Regions from separate parts of the Brevibacillus agri genome, predicted to be linked through region 3. Evidence: riboswitches for the same ligand, from Rfam matches in the RefSeq annotation. Region 3 holds a riboswitch; each other region holds the start of a gene.

Evidence for each region. Region 3 has a riboswitch for cobalamin ahead of BA6348_RS11390 (ABC transporter substrate-binding protein). Riboswitches for the same ligand answer to the same signal wherever they lie in the genome.
Region 1: another riboswitch for cobalamin. It lies ahead of BA6348_RS18985 (ABC transporter substrate-binding protein); the one in region 3 lies ahead of BA6348_RS11390 (ABC transporter substrate-binding protein).
Region 2: another riboswitch for cobalamin. It lies ahead of nrdI (class Ib ribonucleoside-diphosphate reductase assembly flavoprotein NrdI); the one in region 3 lies ahead of BA6348_RS11390 (ABC transporter substrate-binding protein).

The regions. Positions count from the first base shown of each region.
Region 1 is NZ_CP026363.1:3,855,309-3,863,308, forward strand. It holds gene BA6348_RS18960 (hypothetical protein) at 1-108, opposite strand, end outside; gene BA6348_RS18965 (sigma-70 family RNA polymerase sigma factor) at 78-626, opposite strand; gene BA6348_RS18970 (methyltransferase domain-containing protein) at 685-1,695, opposite strand; gene BA6348_RS18975 (heme ABC transporter ATP-binding protein) at 1,692-2,498, opposite strand; gene BA6348_RS18980 (FecCD family ABC transporter permease) at 2,495-3,532, opposite strand; gene BA6348_RS18985 (ABC transporter substrate-binding protein) at 3,580-4,614, opposite strand; cobalamin riboswitch at 4,905-5,111, opposite strand; gene BA6348_RS18990 (M24 family metallopeptidase) at 5,127-6,218, opposite strand; gene BA6348_RS18995 (alpha/beta fold hydrolase) at 6,344-7,108, shown strand; gene BA6348_RS19000 (ABC transporter permease) at 7,166-8,000, opposite strand, start outside.
Region 2 is NZ_CP026363.1:2,892,644-2,900,643, reverse strand. It holds gene nrdF (class 1b ribonucleoside-diphosphate reductase subunit beta) at 1-65, opposite strand, end outside; gene nrdE (class 1b ribonucleoside-diphosphate reductase subunit alpha) at 130-2,214, opposite strand; gene nrdI (class Ib ribonucleoside-diphosphate reductase assembly flavoprotein NrdI) at 2,201-2,560, opposite strand; cobalamin riboswitch at 2,714-2,911, opposite strand; gene BA6348_RS14585 (alpha/beta hydrolase) at 3,086-3,907, shown strand; gene BA6348_RS14580 (ACT domain-containing protein) at 4,033-4,545, opposite strand; gene BA6348_RS14575 (hypothetical protein) at 4,579-4,911, opposite strand; gene mnmA (tRNA 2-thiouridine(34) synthase MnmA) at 4,931-6,043, opposite strand; partial or broken gene tlp (small acid-soluble spore protein Tlp) at 6,183-6,404, opposite strand; gene BA6348_RS14560 (hypothetical protein) at 6,525-6,746, shown strand; gene BA6348_RS14555 (DUF952 domain-containing protein) at 6,751-7,101, opposite strand; gene BA6348_RS14550 (hypothetical protein) at 7,130-7,375, opposite strand; gene BA6348_RS14545 (glycerophosphodiester phosphodiesterase family protein) at 7,543-8,000, shown strand, end outside.
Region 3 is NZ_CP026363.1:2,270,737-2,278,736, forward strand. It holds gene BA6348_RS11370 (hypothetical protein) at 103-699, opposite strand; gene BA6348_RS11375 (IS110 family RNA-guided transposase) at 887-2,173, shown strand; gene BA6348_RS11385 (MBL fold metallo-hydrolase) at 2,582-3,529, shown strand; cobalamin riboswitch at 3,665-3,813, shown strand; gene BA6348_RS11390 (ABC transporter substrate-binding protein) at 3,964-4,941, shown strand; gene BA6348_RS11395 (FecCD family ABC transporter permease) at 4,944-5,981, shown strand; gene BA6348_RS11400 (ABC transporter ATP-binding protein) at 5,989-6,765, shown strand; gene cobU (bifunctional adenosylcobinamide kinase/adenosylcobinamide-phosphate guanylyltransferase) at 6,779-7,345, shown strand; gene BA6348_RS11410 (YitT family protein) at 7,623-8,000, shown strand, end outside.

The DNA.
Region 1 (8,000 bases), 1.6 Mb from region 3:
TATCCGCGTTCTTACCTGATCCTTCATCGCTTCGGTAAAGCGGACGTCGCGAAAAGCGGTTTGATCGGCCCTGTCCTTCAAATTTGCGAGCCATCTGTTCTCGTCCATTCCCACTCACTCCCTTCCGCCAGACTCTGCTTCAGCCGTTGTCTCGCCCTGTGCAACCGGGTTCTGACTGTTCCCTCTGACACTGCGAGCACAGAGGCGACCTCGCTGATCGTCAAATCGGCATAGTAGTGCAGGACGATGACCTGGCGATACAGCGGAGGAAGCTGCAGCACTTCCGTCACAAGCTGATCCCGCTCTGCCTGGTCGAGCACGAGATGCTCCGTGGACAGCTCGCCGTCTTGCCTGATCCACGAGCGAGGCAGGATATTCCGAAACGACCAGGAGCGCAAATGGCCTTTGCATTCGTTGACCGCAATCCGGTACAGCCATGTATGAACCGTGCTCTCCCCGCGAAACCGGGGCAGATGCCGATACACTTTGACAAACACTTCTTGAGTTATATCTTCAGCCAGACTGTGATCCTTGACCAGAAAAGTGACCAGCCGAAGGACCCGCGTCCCGTACTCTTGCATGATCTGTTCGAATGCAGCGTCTGCCGTAGGCTGCAACGTATCCAAGGGCGCGACCTCCTTCACGCAAATCCTTTACTGGTTAGATGCAGCCGCGTAGATTTTGTTACAGGGAAGGGGCGGAATTTTTTTTGGCAATGATCGTCCAGCGCGTCGCCGCCCCCGGAGCGCCCGGTAGTTCGGCAAACGGATAGCCGCCGTGCTGCCAGCGATCCAGCTCGTACTCTTCCGTTTGCTCTGGCGGCTGGCTGCGGTGGCAAACGACGTTTTCCCTGCTTTGCACGACGTTGTAGCCCGAAGATTCCAGGAGCAACTCCAGCTCTCCCGGCAACAGCAGCGCCAGCTCGCGCTCCACTCGGTAGCGCGGCTGCTCCACCTGCTCCACAAACGTCTCATAGGTCAGCGTATAGCGGAACTTTTGCTCGGCAATGAGCGTTTCTCCCTCGACTTTTTGGTACACCATCCGGTCCGGGAACACAAACTTGCGCTGCATGAGCGACCATTTGCGGTTCACCGGCGGCAGGAGCAAGTCAATCGCCACTGTTCCGCCTTCTGTCAAATGCCGGGCAACGACCGAAAGCAACTGCCGCTGTTCCTCTCTACAGGTCGCCTGCTGAAAAATGCCTTCGGGCAGCAGCACATGGGTAAAGCGGGAAGCAAGCTGCAACTCCTGTACATTTTGCTCGATCAGCTCAAGCAGTTCCTCGTTGTCCTTGAGCATGCGCCGCTTCTTTTTTGTCGCGATCTCCAGCATGTCAGGGCTATTGTCCACGCCGCAGACGGACAAGCCGCAGCGCGCCAGCTCAATGGCAATGCGCCCTGTGCCTACGCCAAGCTCGAGCACGGACACCGGGGCTTGCTCTGCTTCTTGCAGCAGCCAGTTGCGGTAAAACGCGATGCCCGCTTTTCCGGCAAACTGGTCGTAATAGGTGGCTTCCAATCCGGAGTATGTGGCCTCCGGAAGGCGCACGTGCCGCCCCTCTCCTTGCATCCCACAGGTCGTACAGACCGAGCCTGCCAAATGCGAAAAAGGCACCCCTGGTGGGACGCCGTTTTTTGTATCGCCTAGCCATTCGTCGTAGCGGAACTTGCATACTTGGCAACTGTACACACTCATAATGCTTTGACCTCCTGTCGCGATTGCTGGACGCGGACCGCTTCCGAAAAGAAATAAACGTGTTTTTTCCCCGTGATCGGATGGGTGACCACCTCTGTCTCTACCCCGAAAACATCGCGAATCAACCCGGGTTCAAGCACTTCCTCCGGCGTGCCGGAAGCAACCAGCTCCCCGTCGCGAATGACGTACAGCCGATCGCAGTACATGGCGGCGATATTCAGATCATGCAGCGAGGAAAACACGGTAATCCCGAGCGTCTTGACCAGATCCATCACCTGTAGCTGGTACCGGACGTCCAGATGGTTGGTCGGCTCGTCCAATACGAGAAACTCGGCTTGCTGGACCAGCGCTCTTGCAATCAGCACGCGCTGCTTTTCTCCGCCAGACAAGGAAAAAAAGCTGCGCGAGGCGTACGCCTGCATGCCGACCCGCTCCAGCGCCTCTTCACAGATGCGGCTGTCCGCCGGGGTATCGGTTTGAAACAGCCTTTTATGGGGTGAGCGCCCCATCATGACGATTTCCATGACGGTAAAGTCAAACTCGATCGACGACTCCTGGCGCACGACCGCCATGCGCTGCGCATTTTGCCGGGCGGTAAGCTCGTACACGTCAGCCCCGTCCAGGGAAATGAATCCGCTGCGCGGCTCGAGCGCCCGATAAATGCTTTTGAGCAGGGTGGACTTTCCGCTGCCATTCGGCCCGATCAGCCCCACAAATTCGCCGGAGCGAACCGTCAGGCTAACGTCGCGCAAAATCGTTTTTTTCTCCAGCTCGACCGAAATGTTCTCCACATGCAGATTCATCGCCCGCTACCTCCGAAAGAATATGAGCTGCGCATCATCAACCAAATAAAGAACGGACCGCCGCACAGCGCCGTGATAATCCCGATCGGCAGCTCTTCCGGCGCAAACGCAAGCCGGGCGATCACGTCCGCCCAGATCAGGAAAATGGCCCCGAACAAGGCGCTGACAGGCAGGACGCGACGATGGTCCGAGCCGACGATGACGCGAACGATATGCGGCATCATCAAGCCGACAAAGCCGATAGACCCGCTGATCGAGACGATGACGCCCGTCAAAAGCGCGGTAATGACCAGCAGCAGCTTGCGAAATTGCACCGTATTGACGCCCAGCGTCCCCGCCGCTTCTTCGCCCATCAGCATCGCATTGAGCGAACGGTATTGCGTCAACAGGACAATCAGACAGATGACGACGATCAGCGTCGGTATGGTCAAATACTCCCACTTCCCTCCGGCCAGACTGCCGCTCATCCAGAACAGGACAGAGCGGATGCCGTGCTCGTTGGGCGCGGAAAAAATAATCAGGCTGGTGATCGCAGACAGGATGGCGGAAATCGCGATGCCGGCCATGAGCAGACGCACCGTCGAGTTTTGCCCGCCGATGCGGGACAAGGTAAAAATAAGCAGGATCGAGACGAGCGATCCGGTGAAAGCACCGAAAGAAAGCGCGAATTGTCCGTACATGCTGAATGCTCCGAACAAAATGACCAGCGTCGCTCCGGCCGATGCGCCCGAGGAGACTCCCAATATGTACGGATCTGCGAGGGAGTTGCGAACCAGAGACTGGATCGCCACCCCCACAACAGACAGGCCGGCCCCGACGACAGCCCCCAGCAGGACGCGGGGAAACCGAATGTCCCAGATAATGGTCTGTTCTCCTTTTGACCAATCCACTTCCACCCATTGATTGACCAGCGGGAGATTCGCCAAGGCAATTTTCCATACCGTCGCTGGTTTGATTTCCACCGAGCCGAGTGTCACCGCAAACGTAATCGAGACGACAAGCCCGATCAGCAGGGCAACGATGATGAAGGGCATCTTGATCTTGTGCAGGGCCGTTCCCTCCTTGTCTAAGCAGCCGTTTCTTATTTGAATGTATCCGGGTGCAGACCTTCCGCGAGAATTTTCAGCGCGATCGGTGCGCGTACCCCTTCGGACGCTGCGGACAATGGCAGCACGATCAGACGTTTGTTCTGGATCGCTGGCACGTCAGCCAGTTCCTTTTTGGACAACAGGAAGTTTTGTTTTTGCTCGATCGTCTTGTCGCCGTAGTCGACCACGACGATGACGTCTGGCTTGCGGTTCACGACTTCTTCCCAGCTTACGGTCGCCCAGCCTTTTTGAATGTCGTCGAACACGTTTTTGCCGCCTGCCGCTTTAATCAGAGAAGTCATGTAGTTGTTGGCAGCGGTCAGCGGCTGGTCTTCTCCGCTGTCGTACACGAACACGTTCAGCGGCTTGTCCACCGTGCCGATTTTGCTCACGGTTTGCTCGATTTCCGCTTTCATTTTGCCAATCAGTTCGTTCGCCTTGTCTTCTACGCGGAAAATGCGGCCGATGTTTCGAATATCGGCGAACACGTCGTCAATCGTCGGACCCGGCTTGTTCGAGGACTCTTGCAGGTACGATTTGATTCCCGCCTTTTCCAAGTCCTCCATCGAGCCTACGCCTTTGTCGCCAAATGCGCTTTTCCAGCCTGCGTAGACGAAGTCAGGGTTTGCGGCCAAAAGCACTTCTTTGGTCGGATACTTGTCAGACAGGACTGGTACCTTGTCGTAGTCGGCTTTCAGCTCAGGCAAAATGTGATCGTCCAGGTACGCGGTTCCGACCATTTTGTCAGCCAGCCCCAGCGCGAGCATGACTTCGGTTACGTGCTGGTTCATTGTCACAGCGCGTTTTGGCGCTTCCGGGTACGTCATCTCGATCCCGTTGGTCACAATCGTGACGGGCTTGTTGTCAGCAGCAGGCTGGGCCGTTTGCTCCGAGCCAGCATTCGCCACCGTGGATTCGGTCGTAGCAGGTGCTGCCGAGCTGCATGCGGACAAAAGCAGCATAATCGCTGCCAGCGCTGCCATCCAGAAACCGTGGAAGGCTTTTTTTCTCTTACGGATTGTACTCATCTGGTAACCCCTCTTCTTTTGTTGTTGGCATGATGAAAATGAAGCGTTATGTAAATCGTAATGATTACGAATTACACCTTTACTATACAGAGAGCCTGCTTGTTTGGCAACACAGGAAATGCATCACCCCTTTCACAGCCTCGACCGCCACGGCGATGTTCATAGAAAAAAGCACCCCCCAGTTTCCAATCGGGAGGTGCTTGACATACGTAGACATGCCTATAGATTCGGCGTTGCCAATGACGCCTGTTCCTAGTCTGCTTCCACATCTGTCCCATCCTCGTGGGTCGATTGTAAATCATCTCATGGCAGGTCTCCTGGCTTACGAATCATCATCCCCAGCGCCCTTCCCATTTTTCGTCGCGCGAAAAACAGTGGCTTTTTTGCTGGACACTCCTCGTTACAGTGGCGGGACCGCGCCGGATTTTCACCGGACTTCCCTATTAAGCTGGCGGAACCAAACGATTCCGGGCAGCACCATCAGATTCATATAAAATTGTGAGTTTGAAGCCTTATCCGATCACCGTCAGTTTTTTCGGGAACTTGCTCAACACTTCTACGCCTGTTTCGGTTACGAGCACATCGTCCTCGATGCGCACGCCGCCTGCTCCCGGCAAGTACACCCCTGGTTCAATGGTGAACACCATGCCTGGGCGCAGCGTTTCCTGATTTTGCCCATGCACGGACGGATATTCGTGCACATCCATGCCGAGGCCGTGCCCCAGACGGTGAATGAAGTAATCGCCGTAGCCTTTTGCGGCAATGACGTCGCGAGCGGTCTGGTCGAGATGGGCAAACGTCACCCCTGGACGAACTTCGGCAATCGCCGCCTCGTTCGCTGCCAGCACCGTTTCGTAAATATCGCGCAGTTGCTCGCTGATCTGGCCGACAGCAAACGTACGGGTAATATCGGAAACGTAGCCGTCCGCTGCTACCCCGATGTCAAACAGGAGCAAATCGCCTTCCTGCACTTTGCGCGAACCAGGCGTTCCGTGCGGCAATGCCGATTTTTCCCCCGCCAAAACCATCGTGGAAAAAGACGGGCCGTCCGCTCCCAGACGCTTCATCTGGTATTCCAGCTCCGCGACGATTTCCATTTCGGTCTGGCCGATTTTGAATGTTTTCAACGTCTCGCCGAGTGTATCTTCAATCAGTTGGACAGCCTTTTGCAAACGAGCCACTTCGTCTGCCGATTTAATCAGGCGCATTTCGCGCAGCGGCTCTTCCACATCCGCGTAGCTCTCTGCACAGATGACTTGTCCCAGCGCCTCGTAACGCTCTACGGTCATGTGGCTTTTTTCGATGCCCAGCTTCTTCAGGTTCGCTGGCAACACTTGCTTGAGAAGCTCGTAAGGATTCTCAATATCCGTATGCGTATGAATCGTCTGAACAGTCGAAGCCGCTGCTGCCGCTTCGCGGTCAAGGGCGGGAACGATCAGGGATGGCTCGCCCTGGGCTGGAATAACCAGACCCATAAAGCGTTCATGCGGATCGGTAAAAAAGCCGGTCAAATAGTAAACGTGCTTGGGAGAGGTGATGACTACCGCGTCGAGCTCTTGTTTGGTCAAAAATTCGTGCAGTTTCGAAATGCGCTCCAAATACACCTGCGTCACCTTCGCTTTCGACAAGATTCTTCCTCGAGAATACCATTTCCCTGTCCAAAAAAGAAGAGCGGAACGGAAAATTCTCTCTTGAAACGGACACCATATGCTAGGGGTGAATAACCAACATGGAACCAACCATCGTACAACTGGACAGCCACCGCATCGCCTGCCACCTGTCAGGGCGCGGCACGCCACTCGTGTGCATTCACGCCCCGTGCATCGGCTCTGTCAACTTCGACTATCAAGAGCCGCTTGCGGATGTTTGCCAACTCGTCGTGCCAGACCTCCCGGGGCATGGCGACAGCTCCCCGCTGGCTGGACCTACGACCATGCGCGAGCTTGCCAGCGTGATTCACGGGCTTTGCCAGTCGCTCGGACTTGAGCGTCCGTTGCTTTTGGGGTACTCGCAGGGGGCTTCGCTCGTCCTCGAATACTGCCTCCGCTTTCCCGAAAACGTGCGCGGCGCCATCCTCGTCAGCGCCTTTTCCGAAGTAACCGACTTTTCGTTGCACAGCCGTTTTCTGCTCGCCCAATCGCTGTCCTGCCTGCACGCAGCTCCGCTGATTGCCAGGTCGATCGCCGCCTCTCATCTCGACGACCCGCTTGCTCGCTCCCGCTGGATTGAGCATGGCAGCCAAACAGATGCAGCGAGCCTCCGCCACCTGTACGCCGCCGGGCACCGCTACAATTGCACGGATCAGTTGAGCCAGCTCAAGCTGCCGATGCTGCTCGTCTATGGCGCAGACGATGCGAACATGTTGCCGTATGCCAGGCTACTGGAAAAAAAGCTTCCGCAAGCGGAACTGGTGATGGTGCCGTCGGTCAAGCACCAGGTCGTCACGCGCGCCGCAGCAACGTTCAACCAACTATGCCGCCAATGGCTGAACTGAACAAAAAAAGAGGCGAAAAGGACTGCCTGCGTCCCTTTACGCCCCTTTTGCTGCGTATCAGTTTTTCATCCGCGGGTCAAGCGCATCCCGCAATCCGTCCCCGATCAGGTTGAAGCCGAGAACCGTCAGCATGATCGACAAGCCCGGGAAAATGACTGTCCACGGCGCCTTCTGGATGTACTGGCGAGAATCGGAAAGCATTTTCCCCCACTCCGGCTCCGGCGGTTGGGCACCAAGCCCGAGGAAGCCGAGCGCTGCCGCTTCGATAATCGCTGTCGCAATCCCCATCGTCCCCGTCACGATGATCGGCGCCAGGCTGTTCGGCAAAATGTGCTGCATGAGAATGCGCGAGTCTTTCATCCCGATTGCGCGGGCCGCCATGACGAACTCCTCTTCCTTCAGGCTCAACACGCGCGAGCGCACCAGACGTCCAAAGGTCGGAATGTTGATGATGGCAATGGCCAGTAGCGCATTTTGCAAGGATGGCCCCAGAATGGCGACAATCGCAATCGCCAGAAGAATGCTTGGAAACGCCAGCATGATGTCAAAAACGCGAGAGATGACGGTATCAATCCATCTGCCGTAAAAGCCCGCCAAGAGGCCCAAAATCGTGCCTGCCACGACGGAGCCGATGACCGAGAAGGTCCCGACCCACAAGGAAATGCGCGCACCGTAAACGACGCGGCTAAACACATCCCGCCCGTTGTAATCTGTTCCAAACCAATGCTCTTCGGACGGCGGCTTGTTTTTCATCACCAGCTCCCCCTCGTCATACGGGTACGGAGCAATCACTGGCGCAAAGACGGCAACTGCCACGAAAAACAGAATGATCGCCAGCCCCACCATCGCGAGCTTGTTTTTCCGCAAGGCTCTCCAAGCTTCCCGCCAAGGA
Region 2 (8,000 bases), 620 kb from region 3:
ATGTTCTGGTTCCAAAACGTCATCGTAAAATCGTCGTCTGGCCTGTTCCAATTGACAGCTTTCATTAGGGCGTTCCTCTTCTCTGAAAAAACTTTGTTCCATGCCGGATGGTTCCTCACAGTAAACGGCTTAAACGGCGCAGCTAATGCACTCTTCTACCGTCAAATGCTTGGTGCGCGTGTAGTAGAGCGACTTCAAGCCTTTTTTCGCGGCGTAAATATAGTAGCGCGCCAGCTCTCTGGTCGAGATGTTGCTGTTGACGTGCAGCACGGTGGAAATGCCTTGGTCCACATGCTCCTGGATTTCGGCGATCAGATCGATCACTTTGAACTGGTCGATCACATAGGCAGATTTGTAGTAAAAATAGTTTTCCTGCGACAAATACGGCATCGGGTAGTAGGTCGTCGAGTTCGCGTACGTTCTCGTTTCGATGTGCTCGACAACCGGCATCACGCTCGACGTCGCATTCTGAATGTAGGAAATGCTCTGCGTCGGCGCAATCGCCAGACGGTACGCGTGATACAGTCCGTTCTTCTGCACCTTTTGCTTGAGCGCGGCCCAATCCTCCGGCGTCGGAATGTGCATGCCTGCGAACAGTTGCTTGCCTTTTTCCGTGCGCGGACGGTAGTCGTTTGCGAGGTATTTGTCAAAATACGTGCCTTTGGCGTACTCCGACTGCTCGAAGCCCATGAAGGTTTCCCCTTTGGCCATGGCGATCTCCATGCTCATTTCCAGCGAGTAGAAGTTCATCATCATGAAGAACGTGCGGGCGAAGTCTTTTGCTTCCTCGCTCTCGTAGGCGATCTTGTTTTTCGCCAGGTAGCCGTTCAGGTTCATCGCACCCAGCCCGACGGAATGCAGCTCGCGGTTGGCCTTTTGCACGCCTGGCGCATTTTCCACGCGGGTCACATCGCTCACGGCGGTGATCGCCTCGATGCCCTCGCGCACGGATTCGCGCACTTTTTTGTGCTCCATCACGTTGACGATGTTCAAGGAAGCGAGATTGCAGCTAATGTCGCGGCGGATGATGTCCGGCTCGCCGTAGTTGGTAATCGTGGACGTCTCCTGGAGCTGGAAAATTTCCGTGCACAGGTTGGACATTTTCACGGAGCCGATGTCCTTCAGCGCGTGATTTTTGTTCGCGTTCGTCTTGTTCATGATGTACGGGTAGCCCGACTCCATCTGGATCATCGCGATCTTGGTGAGCATTTCGCGGGCGCTCATGACTACCTTTTTCTTGACGCGCTCGTTTGCCACCAGCTCGTCGTACATCTCGTCGAGATCCAGATCATCCAGATGGGCGCCGTACTCCTTGTAGACGGAGTAAGGAGCGAACACTGTCAACGGCTTGTTTTCCTCTGCCAGCTTGTAAAACACATTCGGCACGATCAGGCCGATCGACAGCGTCTTGATCCGCGACTTTTCATCGGCATTGATCTTTTTGCAATCGAGAAACTCGTTGATATCCCAGCCGAAGATGTTGTAGTAGGCTGCCCCGGAGCCTTTGCGCTGCCCCATCTGATCGGCGTAGGAAAACGCGTCCTCCAGCAGCTTGAGTACAGGCATGACGCCCTTGGCTGCGCCCTCGACGCCTTTGATCGGCTCTCCGCGCCCGCGCAGCTTGGACAGGTTGACGGCCACGCCGCCGCCGATTTTCGAAAGCTGCATGCAAGTGCCGAGAACGTAGTTGATCGAGTTCAAGGAGTCGTCCATTTCCAGCAGGAAGCAGGAGACCATTTCGCCGCGGCGGCTTTTCCCCGCATTGAGGAACGTCGGCGTCGCCGGCTGGAGTCGCTGGTCCATCATCGACACGGTCAGCCGCTTCGCCAGTTCGAAGTCTCCGCGCCCGAGCGAGAGCGCCACAATCGCCACCCGATCCGGGTACTGCTCCAGATACATCGATTTGTCGTCTGTTTTCAGGGCGTAGTCTTTGTAAAACTTGGAGATAGCCATGTACGAAGCGAATTGAAAACCAGCGTCATGCGCCAGGCGGAACACTTCATCGACCTGTTCAACCGTGTAGCTTTCATACACATTTTCATAAAAGTCATTTTCGATCAAATAGTCCATGCGCTCTTTCACGCTGTTGAAGGTCATCGTCTTCGCCTGTACTTCTTCCATGAAGACCGCGACTGCCTCTCTGTCCTTTTCCAGTTGGTAAAATCCGTCGCTTCCTCGCTGCATCAGTTGGTTGTTCAATTCAATGTGTCGCAATTGCTGCCACCCCACTCGTAAATTGTTCCACGTCACGGCCGGTACCGGACAGTTCGAATTTGGAAATGACCGGAACGCCATATTGGCTGGCGATCGTGTCTGCGCTTTTGGCAAAGCTGGCTCCCCAGTTGCGGTTGCCGCTGGCTGACACGCCGCGCAAATAGACATGATTCCGCTTCAGAAAACGGTCCACCTTCTCCGGCACCTGGCCAAAGCCTGTCGTGTACGTGACCAGAATGAACGGCTCGTCGATCACCATCTCCGGATCAATCTCCACGTGCGGCAGATCGAGCTTGCTGACGAATCGTCTCACGTTTCCTGTTTTCGAATCAAAAGCGATTAACATGTCCCTCATCCTTTACTGCTGTTCTATACTTTTTTAGCCAAAGTAAAAGCGCATCCGACGCCAAAATGTCGAATGCGCATGATGATCCCCATCGTATCCATCCGCCGAAAAACGAATGGAGCGCTCGAACACTTCCCTATCTCCCGTAGGTTACACAGTGCTGACGGTCAGGCAGGTCTCCTGGCTCGGGGTCATCGCTCCATTCGTGCCTTCCCGATCGGCTGAATCAGTGGCGCAAAAACCAAATGGAACTCTCTCATCACAGTGGCGGGACCGCGTCGGAATTTCACCGACTTCCCTATTAAGTCTACCAAATATAGCGTGGCAAACACCTGTCCGCATCAATATGTAGTTGGTAAAACTTACTTTACCTCAATATATCGTAGGAGTCAAGCTCGGCATGCTCTATTTTGGCGACTGATAATCTCTCTCATTTCTCTATTGCCAATCTCTGGTTTGCGTCCATATAATAGGTTTCATGCACAAAAAAGGTAACGCCACCGGCCGATTGGAGAGTGACCCCTGATGGAAAGCACGGTTTATGAAGCAGTAGCCATTCCGCGTTCGCAAACGAGAAAAATGACATACAACGACCGCACGTTCCACATCTTCGTCAGCATCCCCGACGTGGCTTTGCCGCCGTCCGGCTTCCCGGTCATTTACTTGCTGGATGCCAACTCGGTGTTTGGCACCATGACCGAAGCGATTCGCCTGCAATGCCGGGTTCCGGAAAGAACGGGCGTCGATCCGGCCATCGTCGTCGGCATCGGCTACCCGACAGAAGCGCCGTTCCACCCATCGCGCTACTACGACTTCACCCATGTCGTTCCCGCATCCGAGCTGCCCGCTCATCCGCGCGGCGGCGAATGGCCGGAAATGGGCGGGGCAGAAGGCTTCCTCAGCTTCATCGAAGACACGGTGAAGCCCGCGATCGAAAAGGACTTGCCCGTCGACCGCACGCGGCAAACGATTTTCGGACATTCGCTCGGCGGCTTGCTCGTGCTGCATGCCTTGCTGACCCGGCCACACGCGTACCAATGCTACATCGCCGGCAGCCCGTCGATCCACTGGAACGAAAGCGTCCTGCTGGAAGAGGAGCGCCGCCTGCCGTCCCTGCTCACAGACGACTTGCGGGTCAGAGCGCTGCTCGCCATCGGGGAGCTGGAAAACGACGGCCGCTTCCACGTCAACGTCAAGGCGCAGGCGATGGCTGAACGGTTGTCCGCCATGGGCAACGGGCAGATCGAAGCGTCGTTCCGCCAATTTCCGGACGAAAACCACACGTCTGTCCTGCACGTCCTCATCAGTCACGCCATTCGCTTTGCTTCCAAGCCAACTGCCCGCTAGTCAGGGCAGTTTTTTCTTTGCCTCGCTCCATGCACACAAGCAAGCAAACAAGGCAGTCGGCACACGCAAAAAACCGCCCATACGAAAACGATGAGCGGCCATGCATGCACTACTGCTCTTTTCGCCTATTGCAGAGACAACACCTTGTTGATCTGCGGCAGCTCCTCGATGGCAGCTACGACAGTTGGCGTAATCTCTTCGTCGGTGACGCAAATCAACAGGGCGTTTTTCCCCTTTTGCTCACGCGACACATTCATCTTGGAAATATTGATCTCGTGGTCAGCCAGCTTGCGGGACACGTCGTAAATGACGCCCGGATAGTCGGTATGGTGCACCAACAGACCGTGAGCGCCCGGAGGGATCCGACAGGCGCAGTAGTTGATCTCGCTGATGTACACTTCGCGCCAGTCCTGGGCAAACGTGTATTTGTTCGCTCCCACGCGCAAATTCGCCAGATGGTTGGCGTACTCGCCGGAGCTGTTTTGAACCGAAACGCCGCTGCCAAGTCCATCCACCAGAAGCGAAGCGATCTCTTCTTTATTTTCATGGGCCAAAATGCTCAGGGACGCCCCTGCGAGCTGCGGCTCCAGTCTGCGAATCAATTGGGCCAATTCACGAAGTCCAGCATATTGGGTCATGTAATCCCCTCACTCTCCCAGTCAGGTTAATCCTTAATGCGGAAGAATCCACTCTTCCGGTTCCTTGATAATCGAGGAATGGTTATCGGAGCGATACCAGGCTGTCAGGCTTTGCCCATCTTTCGTGTACACGATGCGATAGATGGTGTTGCCCTTTCCGCTTTTCGGGAAGGGACTCTCCTCGGGAGGAACCACTGTCACACCACCCGCTTCAATCACGCCACCCTTTTCCTTGATGACGCTCTCGATCACGGTCATGTGCTCGTTGCTCGTGGCCGACATCCCCACGTAAGCGAGTATTCCCAGCAAAAGCGCTCCCGCCAAAAACGAAACAATAATCACTTTTGACTTTTTCGTAGCATCCACCAAGCGCTTCCCCCGTTATTCAATTCTCTTTGTCGATCAAACGCACCTTGTCAATCGTACCTCCGCCCAGGCACACTTCCCCATCGTAAAAGACGACGGCTTGGCCAGGAGTAACCGCTTTTTGCGGCTCGGCGAAAACGACTTCTACGGTGTTGCCCTCGCGGATGTGCACCGTCACTTGCTGGTCCGGCTGGCGATAGCGGAATTTCGCGGTGCACGCAAACGATTCGGTCGGCTTGTTCGCGCTCACCCAGCTTACGTCTGTCGCCAGCAAGCTACTCGAATACAGGCGGGGATGGTTGGAGCCTTCGCCGACGATCAAGACGTTGCGCTCCAGGTCTTTGTCCACCACAAACCACGGCTGGCCGGTCTTGCCGTGCCCGCCGCCAATCCCCAGGCCTTGGCGCTGGCCGAGCGTGTAGTACATCAGGCCGTCATGCTGCCCGATCACGTCTCCGTCTACCGTTTCGATATTGCCGGGCTTGGCTGGCAAGTAGTTTTGCAAAAACTCGCGGAAGTTGCGTTCGCCAATGAAGCAAATCCCTGTGCTGTCCTTCTTTTTCGCGGTGTAAAGCCCGGCTTCTTCGGCAATTTTGCGCACCTCGGGCTTCGGCAAATGCCCGATCGGGAACATCGTTTTTGACAACTGCTCCTGGCCGAGCACATTGAGGAAGTACGTCTGGTCTTTGTTGTTGTCCGCGCCGCGGATCAGCTTGTACTCTCCGTCGATGAACTTCACCTGCGCGTAATGGCCGGTGGCGATGTAATCGGCTCCCAGGTCCATGACCTTGGCGAGCAGCTCGCCGAACTTGATTTCACGGTTGCACATCACATCAGGATTCGGTGTGCGCCCGCGTTTATATTCATCCAAAAAATACTGGAACACCTTGTCCATGTATTCTTTTTCAAAATTCACGGTGTAGTATGGAATGCCAATTTGTTCACAGACGCGCCGGACATCCTGGAAGTCTTCTTCCGCCGTGCAGTGGCCGAATTCATCGGTATCATCCCAGTTTTTCATGAAGATGCCGATGACGTCATATCCCTGTTGCTTGAGCAGGTAAGCCGTCACGGAGGAGTCGACCCCGCCGGACATGCCGACAACGACGCGTGTATCTTCTGGTCGTTTCATAGTCTTTCTCCTCTTGATTTAATTTGTCCATCTACAGATTACCATGTTTCGTCCAACAATTCATGTTTTGTTGCACTTTTGTCGGCCTAATGTGAAAAACGCCTGCCGCAATGGACAGCGACAGGCGTTGATGAGCACGTTATTCACTTTGGGAAACTTCGTCTTTAATCTCGGAGCGGAACCCTTCGATGCTCTCTGCACGGCGCTGGTTTTTCGCCTCGATGTTCGCTCATTCCTCTTCGGAAATCTCGCCCGCGTGTGCCGCCAGGTAATCTTCCGACTCGCGAATGCTCTCTTCCGTGTTTTGCAGCATTTCTTGCAGCTTGGCTGCGTTGTCAGAACGATCGTCCGGTTTTGCCATGAAAAACACTCCTCACTTTGCCAGTATGATTCACTACCTGTACCATTGTGCTTCGTTCGCGGAACAATTATGTATGATAGGATAGAGAGAACGGACTTTGCGAAAAAGAAGGTTTTTCACATGGCTTCTCTGGATTTTCTGGAACGAAAGCTGCTGCGGATCATAGCGGAGACAGACCCTGTCCGGCTCAAACGCCAATGGGTGAGCAAGCGCGCCGAGTCTTCCGGCGAAAGCGAGCAGCGCAAACGAATCGCCCTCTTGCTGCGCAGGCTCGACAAGTTGCCGCCAGCCAAGCGTCGCGAGGTGCTGGATTTGCTCGCGCAGTTCAACTGGAACGGATAGGGCATTAGCGGATGGACGGACCGATGTGCCAGTGCCCGTCTGTTTTCAGCATGCGCCTCACGTCTACTATCGCCTCGCGATGGAGCGGGCCGTAAATGTGCGGATACAAAAGCCCGTCCTTGGCCTGCTCGTACTTCACGGGCGAAGGCGATTTTGTCTCGTCCACGACGAGCACGTACAACTCCTCATCGAACGCGCCGTACACCCGGTCTGCTACCTTGCCGAGCAGCTCCTCGCCTTTTGTGGCGTGAATGAACCCTTCCTGCTCGTAGTCGCGAGGCAGGTAATGGTCTTTGTCCGCCCATTTCTCCCAATAAGCTTTTGGGCACATACAATAAATGATCGATGGCTGCATGTTGTGTTCTCTCCCTTGTCGCACCGCTTTATTTTTTCCCCATCGCCTTGTTGAGATGGCGCATGGCTTTATCGAAAAACATCTGGTCGAAGGCGCCCTGATCGAACTTCCATTCAATGAAGTTTTTCAACGAATGCAAATCTACCCACGCATCCTTCGCTTGCGGGTTGCGGTCAGGCACTTCGCCCGTGACTTCTCCTTCGTAGACCAGCTTCGCCATCTCTGCCGGGTGCATCCCGATCTGATAGGCGATCTGGTGTAGCGCTATTTTCATGGAATCCCCCTGCTCTGTCCATTCTGGTTTCAATTATTCATCTATTTTGCCAGTCTTTTTCCTCCATGCCAACCCCTGCTCTCTCCGGCGAAAAAGGATTTCCGCTTGCGTCCGCATTTTGATAGAATGAACGCACAAAAAGTCACGACGCTGGAGGATTACAAGTCATGTCCACTTCCGATAACAGACCGCGCAAGCAATGGTACCGCAAAAAAGTGGTCTGGATCCCGCTTTTGTTTGTCGCCTACGTCTTTTTCGTCAACAGCTCCTACCTGGCTGCTCCGCCTGCCGGCTCTCCCTTTTTGCTCGCCCACCGCGGAATGACGCAGACCTTTCACATGGAAGGGCTGACGAACGAGACGTGTACAGCCGAACGAATTTACCCGCCGGAGCATCCGTATCTGGAAAACACGCTGCCGTCCATGAAAGCCGCCTTCGCAGCAGGTGCCGACGTCGTGGAATTTGACGTCCACTGGACGAAAGACGGGCAATTTGCCGTGTTCCACGACTGGACGCTCGGCTGTCGCACGAACGGCGACGGCGTCACCAGAGATTTTACCCTGGCCGACCTGCAGAAGCTCGATATCGGCTACAACTATACGGCAGACGGAGGACGCACCTATCC
Region 3 (8,000 bases):
ATAAAAGGGGTACCGCCAACAAAGTGCGGATTTTGTACGCTAAGCCCTGTTTGATAGATAAAACGCCGGAATCCTGTACGCTAAGGAAAACCGGCTTATTCGTTACTTTTTCTTTTTCAATTCCTCAATCTGATGCTCATATTCTTTTTCCTGCTTTTTTAAATCTTCCTCATGTTCCTTTCTGATCTGCTCGATCCGTTCATAAAGAGCTTGAATTTTAGTTGTAGATTCTTCATTTGCTTTTTGAAGCCTGTCCTGGAACTCCGTACGGAGATGTAATAGCTCACGCTCTTTTTCAACGTCTTTCTTTTCGACGATGCGTTCAAGTTCAGCTTGATGACGTTCCTGTGCTTGACGAAGTACTTCTTTCCGGATTTCTTCCATACTTTGAAGATTTTCTTTTTCCTTATTCAGTTCCTCTTGGAGTTTGGCGATTTGATGTGTTAACCGGTCAACTTGATCCTTATAAGATTTACTTTCCTCGTATCCCTGACGAAAATCGTTTACAAGACCGGTTAACGTATCGTTTTTCTCTTTGTACTCCTGGATCAACAGCTTGTTATTCTCGCTAGATTCTTCCATCTGTCGTACAAGACGCTCAGCTTCTTCTTTCATTTGTTTGAATCGATCTACTTCCTCGGCAGCAGCTTGTAGCTGCTTTTTTAAATCACTGATCTCAAACTGACATTCCTCAATCATTAGATTCTTAGATTCTTTCAGTTCCTCAGCCTTACGATGGATCTCTTCTTTTTCAAACGAGGAGCCATTCCTGTAATGAAGAAATTTGAGCTTTGAAAGAAAAAAGCGCCTCCTGTATGCTGGGTCTTGGAATGGTCACATTCACACTGCCCTAATGAAAAGGAGGACGCTCTACATGAAGTATAAGCTGAAACAGAAACAGAATCAACGGATTACACGAATTACCGAAAAAACACTGGTTGTTGGCGCGGACATCGCCAAAAAGATTCATGTAGCTCGAGCCGTGGATTTCCGAGGCATTGAGCTTGGGAAAGAATGTGTGTTCCACAACGATCAGGAGGGGCTAACGAAACTGGCTGCGTGGATGAAGGAGCTTGGCCGGATACATGAGAAAACCGACATCGTATTTGGCATCGAGCCTACCGGACACTACTGGTTCCCGTTAGCGGCATTTTTGAAGGAGCAAGACATCAGGGGCGTCGTCGTGAATCCGCACCATGTGAACAAGAGCAAAGAACTTGAGGACAACTCGCAGACCAAGAGCGACTACAAGGATGCGAAGGTCATTGCCGACCTGATTCGGAGCGGGAAATATTCAGAGCCCAATTTGCCGACCAAGGAATATGCAGAGCTACGCATTCTGATGAATTTTCGGGAGAAGGTCATGGTGAGCTTGAATCAAGTGAAAGCTCGGATTACAAACTGGTTTGACCGCTACTTTCCGGAGTATCCACAAGTGTTTAAGGACTGGGAAGGCAAGGCATCACTGATGACCATGCGCCAGTTTCCCACTCCAGAGGAGATTGTCTCGATAGGCGCCAGAGGCGTTCTCACACATTGGAAGACGGAAATCAAGCGTGGGGTGGGCATCAAGAGAGCGGAGCAGCTCTATGCTGCCGCTACGGTCTCTATCGGGCTTACCGAGGGGCTGACAGCTGCCCGAATCGAGCTTGCCGCCTTGCTGCAGCAGTACGATCTGTACTGCAAGCAAGAAGAAAGCATTATGACGGAAGTCCTGCAGATTCTGGAGAAGATCCCCGGAACGAAGCAAATGCTGAGCATCCCAGGGATTGGCATTCTGACCGTCGCCGGCTTCTTGGCGGAGGTTGGCGATCTGAACAACTACGACCATGGACAGCAGATCATCCGTCTGGCTGGGCTGAATCTGACGGAGAACAGCTCTGGAAAACGTAAGGGAAAGACCGGAATCAGCAAGCGGGGGCGCTCTCGCCTAAGAGGCATCTTGTTCCGCTGCATGCTGCCGATGGTAGCCAAAAACAAAGAGTTTAAAGCGCTCCACGAGTATTATACAACGCGTAGTCAAAATCCGCTCAAGAAGAAGCAATCGATTATCGCCTTATGTGGAAAACTGGTTCGCGTCCTCTATGCACTGGGGACAAAGCAGAAAGAGTATAACGCAAACGAAGTATTGGGGCCGATTCGACAAGCCCAGCTACAACAAAGTGCTGCATAAAGCTTATCAACAAACCTGTCATCTCGCTTATTCACATGTGTACAACCATGACAACGGAAGCACCGGAGAAGCCGAAGAATTATAATCCATAAGGGCAACGACCCAGTCGAGGAGCTAGAATCGGCCTCCACCCCTTGAGAGGTAGAACGAAGGAATGTAAGGGCATAGACCCAGCGTGACATGGGAGGGTAAACCCCGAGGGCGGATGTGGAGATCCACTGTGCGATCATACCTTTTTATCCACAGTCTGGAAACTGGTGATTGCAGGCTCTATTCCCGCCACAGCCCTTACAGAAATATTTGTATCTCCTTCAATCTTCCGACAAGAGCTTTAAGATGTCAAAGTTAAAAAACAGAGAATGAGCGAGAAAACAGGAGAAAACATTACTTTATAGTGGGAGGGTATACATGAAAGCTACAGAACCGATTTTCCTGGGGCATCGCATCCATCTGATCGACGGGTTTGATATGGGCTGGGCGCAGCGGACGGGAACGTACGTCATCGCCGAGGACGAGTTGACCCTGGTCGAGACAGGGCCGAGTCCTTCTGTCCCGTACATACGGGAAGGGCTGCGCAGGCTCGGATTTTCCCCGGAGCAAGTGAAGTACATCATCGTGACGCACATTCACCTCGATCACGCGGGGGGAGCGGGACTTTTTTTGCGCGAGTGCCCGCAGGCAAAAATCGTGGTGCATCCAAAAGGAGCGCGCCATCTGGTGGACCCGAGTCGGTTGATCGCGGGCGCCAGAGCGGTGTATCACGACGATTTTGACCGCCTGTTCGATCCGATTGTCGCCGTTCCCGAAGAGCGGATCATCGTGCGCGCCGACCAGGAGACGCTGCAAATTGGCGCCAACTGTGTCCTGGAATTTTGGGACACGCCGGGACATGCCAACCATCATTTCAGCATTTACGACCCGGTCAGCCGCGGCATGTTCACGGGAGATACAGCGGGTGTCTTCTATCCGCAGCTTCAACGGGACGGGATTCACTTCGTCCTGCCGTCCACCTCGCCGAACCAGTTTGACCCGCAGGCGATGCTGCGCTCCGTGGAACGCTTTGAACAGCGCGGTCTTGCGCGAATCTATTTCGGGCATTTCGGCATGACTGACGATGTTGCCGACGTCTATCGGCAGGTGCGCGAGTGGCTTCCTGTCTTTGTGGCGGAAGGGGAGGCGGTCGTAGCCGCTGGACTCGGCGATGGCGAACTGGCGGAGCGGCTGTTCGGGCGTGTACTGGCGCATCTGCAATCGTTCGGGATCGGCGACGGGCATGAGGTGCTGGACGTGCTGCGGCTCGATTTGCAAGTATGTGCGATGGGAATTGTCGACTATTTGCAAAAGCGCAGGAAATAGCGGGAGACGCCAGACAGCGGGTACGAGACGGGCAGCATGGGCTTACGTAGCCGTGGCAGCAGCGAAAAAGCATTCTTTTTTTGGCAAAGGAATGCTATCATGATGGATGAGTCTTAGCAGTTGTAGGCCATTGCAATTGAATACGCGCAAACAGGTGCCTTGGTCCTTGCCAAAGGACGAGGTGAAAAGGGAAGCCGGTGCAAGTCCGGCGCGGTCCCGCCACTGTAAAGCGGCTGTCGCAATAGCTGCCAAGCCAGGAGACCTGCCTGTTTGCCTGATGTGCCTGCGCCTTCGCGGAAAGGTTCGGCCCGTTCAGGACGTTTTTTTGCGTGAGCATGGATGAGCCTGACATGTCGACCCTTTGGTTCCGGTTGGAAGCGAAGGGTTTTTGTTTGCTAAGAATCAACCAGTCGCACAGAAAGGAAGTCATACATATGAAACGCGCATGGAAACTGCTCATCCCGCTGGTGCTTGCTGCAAGTCTCGTCGGCTGCGGCGGCAACACCCAGACGGCACCTGCTCCGCAGGCAGAAGCACCGCAGACAGCACCACAGGACGCGGCTGCCAAGCAGACCGTCTACCCGCTTACCGTCACAGACGCGACCGGAAAAGAAGTGACCGTGGCAAAAGAGCCGCAACGAATCGTCTCGACTTCCCCGGCAGAGACGGAAATCTTGTTCGCGCTCGGCTTGAACGAGCGGATTGTCGGTGTCTCCGACTTCGACGACTATCCGGCAGAAGCGAGCACGAAGCCAAAAGTGGGCGGAGTCGTCAAGCCGAGCGAAGAAGCGATTCTCGCCCAGTCGCCCGATCTGGTCATCGGCGGAATTTCGATGGAAAAGCCGGTTGCCGACAAGCTGAAATCGCTCGGCATGCCAGTGTACGTCACGCATCCGAAAAAAGTGGATGACATCCTGAACAACATTTTGACGATGGGGGTTATCACCAACCGACAGGAGCAGGCGGAAAAAGTCGTCGCCGCGATGAAGCAGGATATCGCCCGCGTACAGGAAGCCGTCAAAGCGGTGAAGCCGGAAAACAAGAAAAAAGTGTACCTGGAGTTTGCGCCAGGCTGGACCGTGGGCAAAGGGGAGTTCCTCGACGAGCTGGTGACGCTGGCAGGCGGGACGAACATTGCGGCCGACACAGAGGGCTGGAACCCAATCAGCGAGGAAAAGATTTTGAAAAGCGATCCCGACGTCATTTTGTACGCCAAAGGCATTACGGATGACAAGACGGGCACGAAGCTGGAAGAGATCATCGCAAACCGCAACGGCTGGGATACGATGAAGGCGATCCGCGAGAAGCAAGTGTTCGGAATGGACCAAAACCTGCTGGCGCGCCCAGGCCCGCGCATTACACAAGGTTTGATCGAGGTAGCTAAAGCGATTTATCCTGACCTGGTGAAATAAAAATGAAAAAGCAATGGCTTATATGGGGAGGAGCGAGCAGCCTTGTGCTGCTCGTATCCGTGGTGGTCAGCATTTCGATGGGGGCGGCGTCGCTCTCTCTTTCGCAAGTATGGCTCATCCTCTTGCACCAGCTTCCCGGCATGTCGGAGTGGATTCCGGCGACATGGCCGGAGTCGTCCGAGCAGATCGTGATGAAGGTGCGTTTTCCGCGCGTCGTACTGGCCATTTTGATCGGAGCTTGCCTGTCGCTTGCGGGCGCGGGCTTTCAAGGCGTGCTGCGCAACCCGCTTGCGGACCCGTTCACGATGGGCGTAGCGTCCGGTTCGGCCGTCGGGGCGGCTTTTCTGATCCTGTTCGGCTTGCAGTTTGCTGTTCTTGGAGAGTGGAGCACGCCTGTCGTCGCCTTTTTGACGGGGCTTGTCAGCTTGTGGATTGTGCTTGCCCTCGCCAAGACGCAAGGCAAGCTGCAGACGGAGACGCTTATTTTGTCTGGCGTCGTCATTCAGGCGTTTCTCGGCTCGCTCGTGTCCTTCATGGTGTCGCTGTCGGATCAGACGGTGAACGAGATCGTTTTCTGGCTGATGGGAAGCCTGTCGTTTCGCGGCTGGGCCTTCACGTACGTCCTGGTCCCGTATTTGCTGATCGGCGTGCTCGTGCTGCTTGGCTATGCCCGCTCGTTGAACCTGTTTGCGCTCGGGGAGCGGCAGGCGGCGCATCTCGGAGTCAACGTCGACAAGACGAAGCTCATCATTTTGCTCGTCTCTACGCTCCTGACTGCAGCGGCGGTTTCGATTGCGGGCGTCATCGGGTTTGTCGGGCTGGTCGTGCCGCATCTGGTGCGGATGATGGTCGGGCCTGACTACCGCATTTTGCTGCCGATGGCGACCATCTGCGGCGGTGTGTACGTGCTGTGGGCGGATACGCTGGCGCGAATGCTGCTCGTGCCGACAGAAATCCCGCTCGGGGTCGTGACTGCGTTTTTGGGAGCGCCGTTTTTCGCCTATTTGCTGAAGCAAAACAAACGGATCGGAAGGAGGTAGTCGCGTCATGATCGAAGTGCGCGGGCTGCAAAAGTCTTACCAGGATGTGTCCGTCCTGCGCGAGATCGGGTTTACAGTCCAGCAGGGCGAGTTTTTTGGCATCATCGGCCCGAATGGGAGCGGAAAATCAACGCTTTTGAAAATGCTCTCCGGTGTGATTGCCGCTGATGCGGGAGAAATCACGCTCGCGGGCAAACCGGTTGGCCGCTATACGCGCAAGGAGCTGGCGCGGGTTCTCGCCGTACTCGAACAGGAGGGGCTGCCTCCGGTCGGCTTTCGCGTTCGCGAGGTGCTGGAAATGGGGCGCTACCCGTACCAAAACTGGCTGGGCGAGGAACAGACAGACGTCGGGCCGCTCATCGACGAGATCATGCAGCTTTTGGGCCTGACACCGCTTGCCGATCGCACGCTGGATCAACTGAGCGGAGGGGAAAAGCAGCGCGTCGCCTTGGGCAAGGCGCTCGTGCAAAAGCCGCAGGTGCTGCTTCTGGACGAACCGACGACTTATCTCGATATCGGCTACCAGATTCAACTGATGGACATTGTGCGCAAGTGGCAAAAGACGACGCAGGTGACCGTGGTCGCGGTGCTCCACGACCTGAATCTCGCTTCGCTCTATTGCGATCGCATCCTGATGCTGCACAAAGGCGAGCAGATCGGCGTAGGCACGCCAACAGACATGCTGCAAAGCGACCGGATCGAGGCGGTGTACGGGACGCGGCCGATCGTCATGGAGCATCCTGTCCACCGTTTGCCGCAAATCATGCTGCAATCCGGGTCGTAATGGGGGAATACAGATGATCGTACTCGTGACAGGCGGCGCTCGCAGCGGCAAGAGCACCTTCGCGGAAAAATACGCGGCCCATCTGGGGCAATCGGGCGTCTATATCGCCACCGCGCAAGCTTTTGACGAGGAGCTGCAGGAGCGCGTAGCCAGGCATCGCGAGCGCAGGCGAACGAGCGCGTTTTGCTGGGAGACGATCGAGGAGCCTTACGCCCTCGCAGACGTGATCCGCTCGCTTGGGCAACGGGACGAGCTGGCGCAAAAACAGGCGGTCGTCGTGGTCGATTGCCTGATCGTCTGGCTGTCCAACTGGCTGATTCGCCACGAGCAGGACGAGGCGTTCGCGCGCACGCTTGCGCAGGCAGACGAGCTGATTGCGGCTGTAGAGGACTTTCCCGGGACGATTTTGTTTGTCACAAATGAAGTCGGGGCCGGACTGGTGCCGGAGTATCCGTTAGGGCGCATGTTCCGCGATCTGGCAGGCTTGATGAATCAGCGGCTGGCGACGGTGGCCGACCAGGTGTTTCTGCTCACAGCAGGCATTCCGCTGGAACTCAAAAGCAGGGCGTTTCGCTTTTAGGCAGGGGAAAAGACGGTTTCGCGTCGTCTTTTTCCCTTTTTTGTGCTATACTATAAGAAAAGCAATGGAAAGGATCAGGATACCATGCGTCCCCATAGGACGATCTGGAAACGGTATGACCTCTCCTACATCTAGCTTCGTAGTAGTCGACCGTCACTTGGACGACTAGCCTACTACGAAAGCGAGGCCCTTTGTATGAGTAGCGACTTATACTTGCGATGTTCCTCCGTAGTCGGTTGGTCGTCTGTGCCAAAACCGACAAAAATGCGAGGAATCGATGATGAGGAGAGCGCTGCAATTTACTCGACGTTACGGTATGATTTTGTTTGGAGCATGTTTGCTTGCTTTTGCGTATTATCACATCAACTTTCAGAACCACTTGTCTGAGGGCGGCTTCGTCGGCCTGGGGTTACTGGCCAAATACGCCTTTGACCTGTCGCCAGCGATGATGATTTTACTCTTGGACATCCCGCTGTTTCTGGTTGCCTGGTTAGTGCGAGGGCGTCAGTTCATCTGGGACACGATCTTTGCCTCACTGGCGTTTACCGGGTTTTATGAACTGTTCGAACAGTTTTCCCCGATTGTGATGGATATGAGCAGAGTGATGCCGCTCGCTTCTGTGTTGTCCGGGGTATTGACCGGACTCGGCACCGGG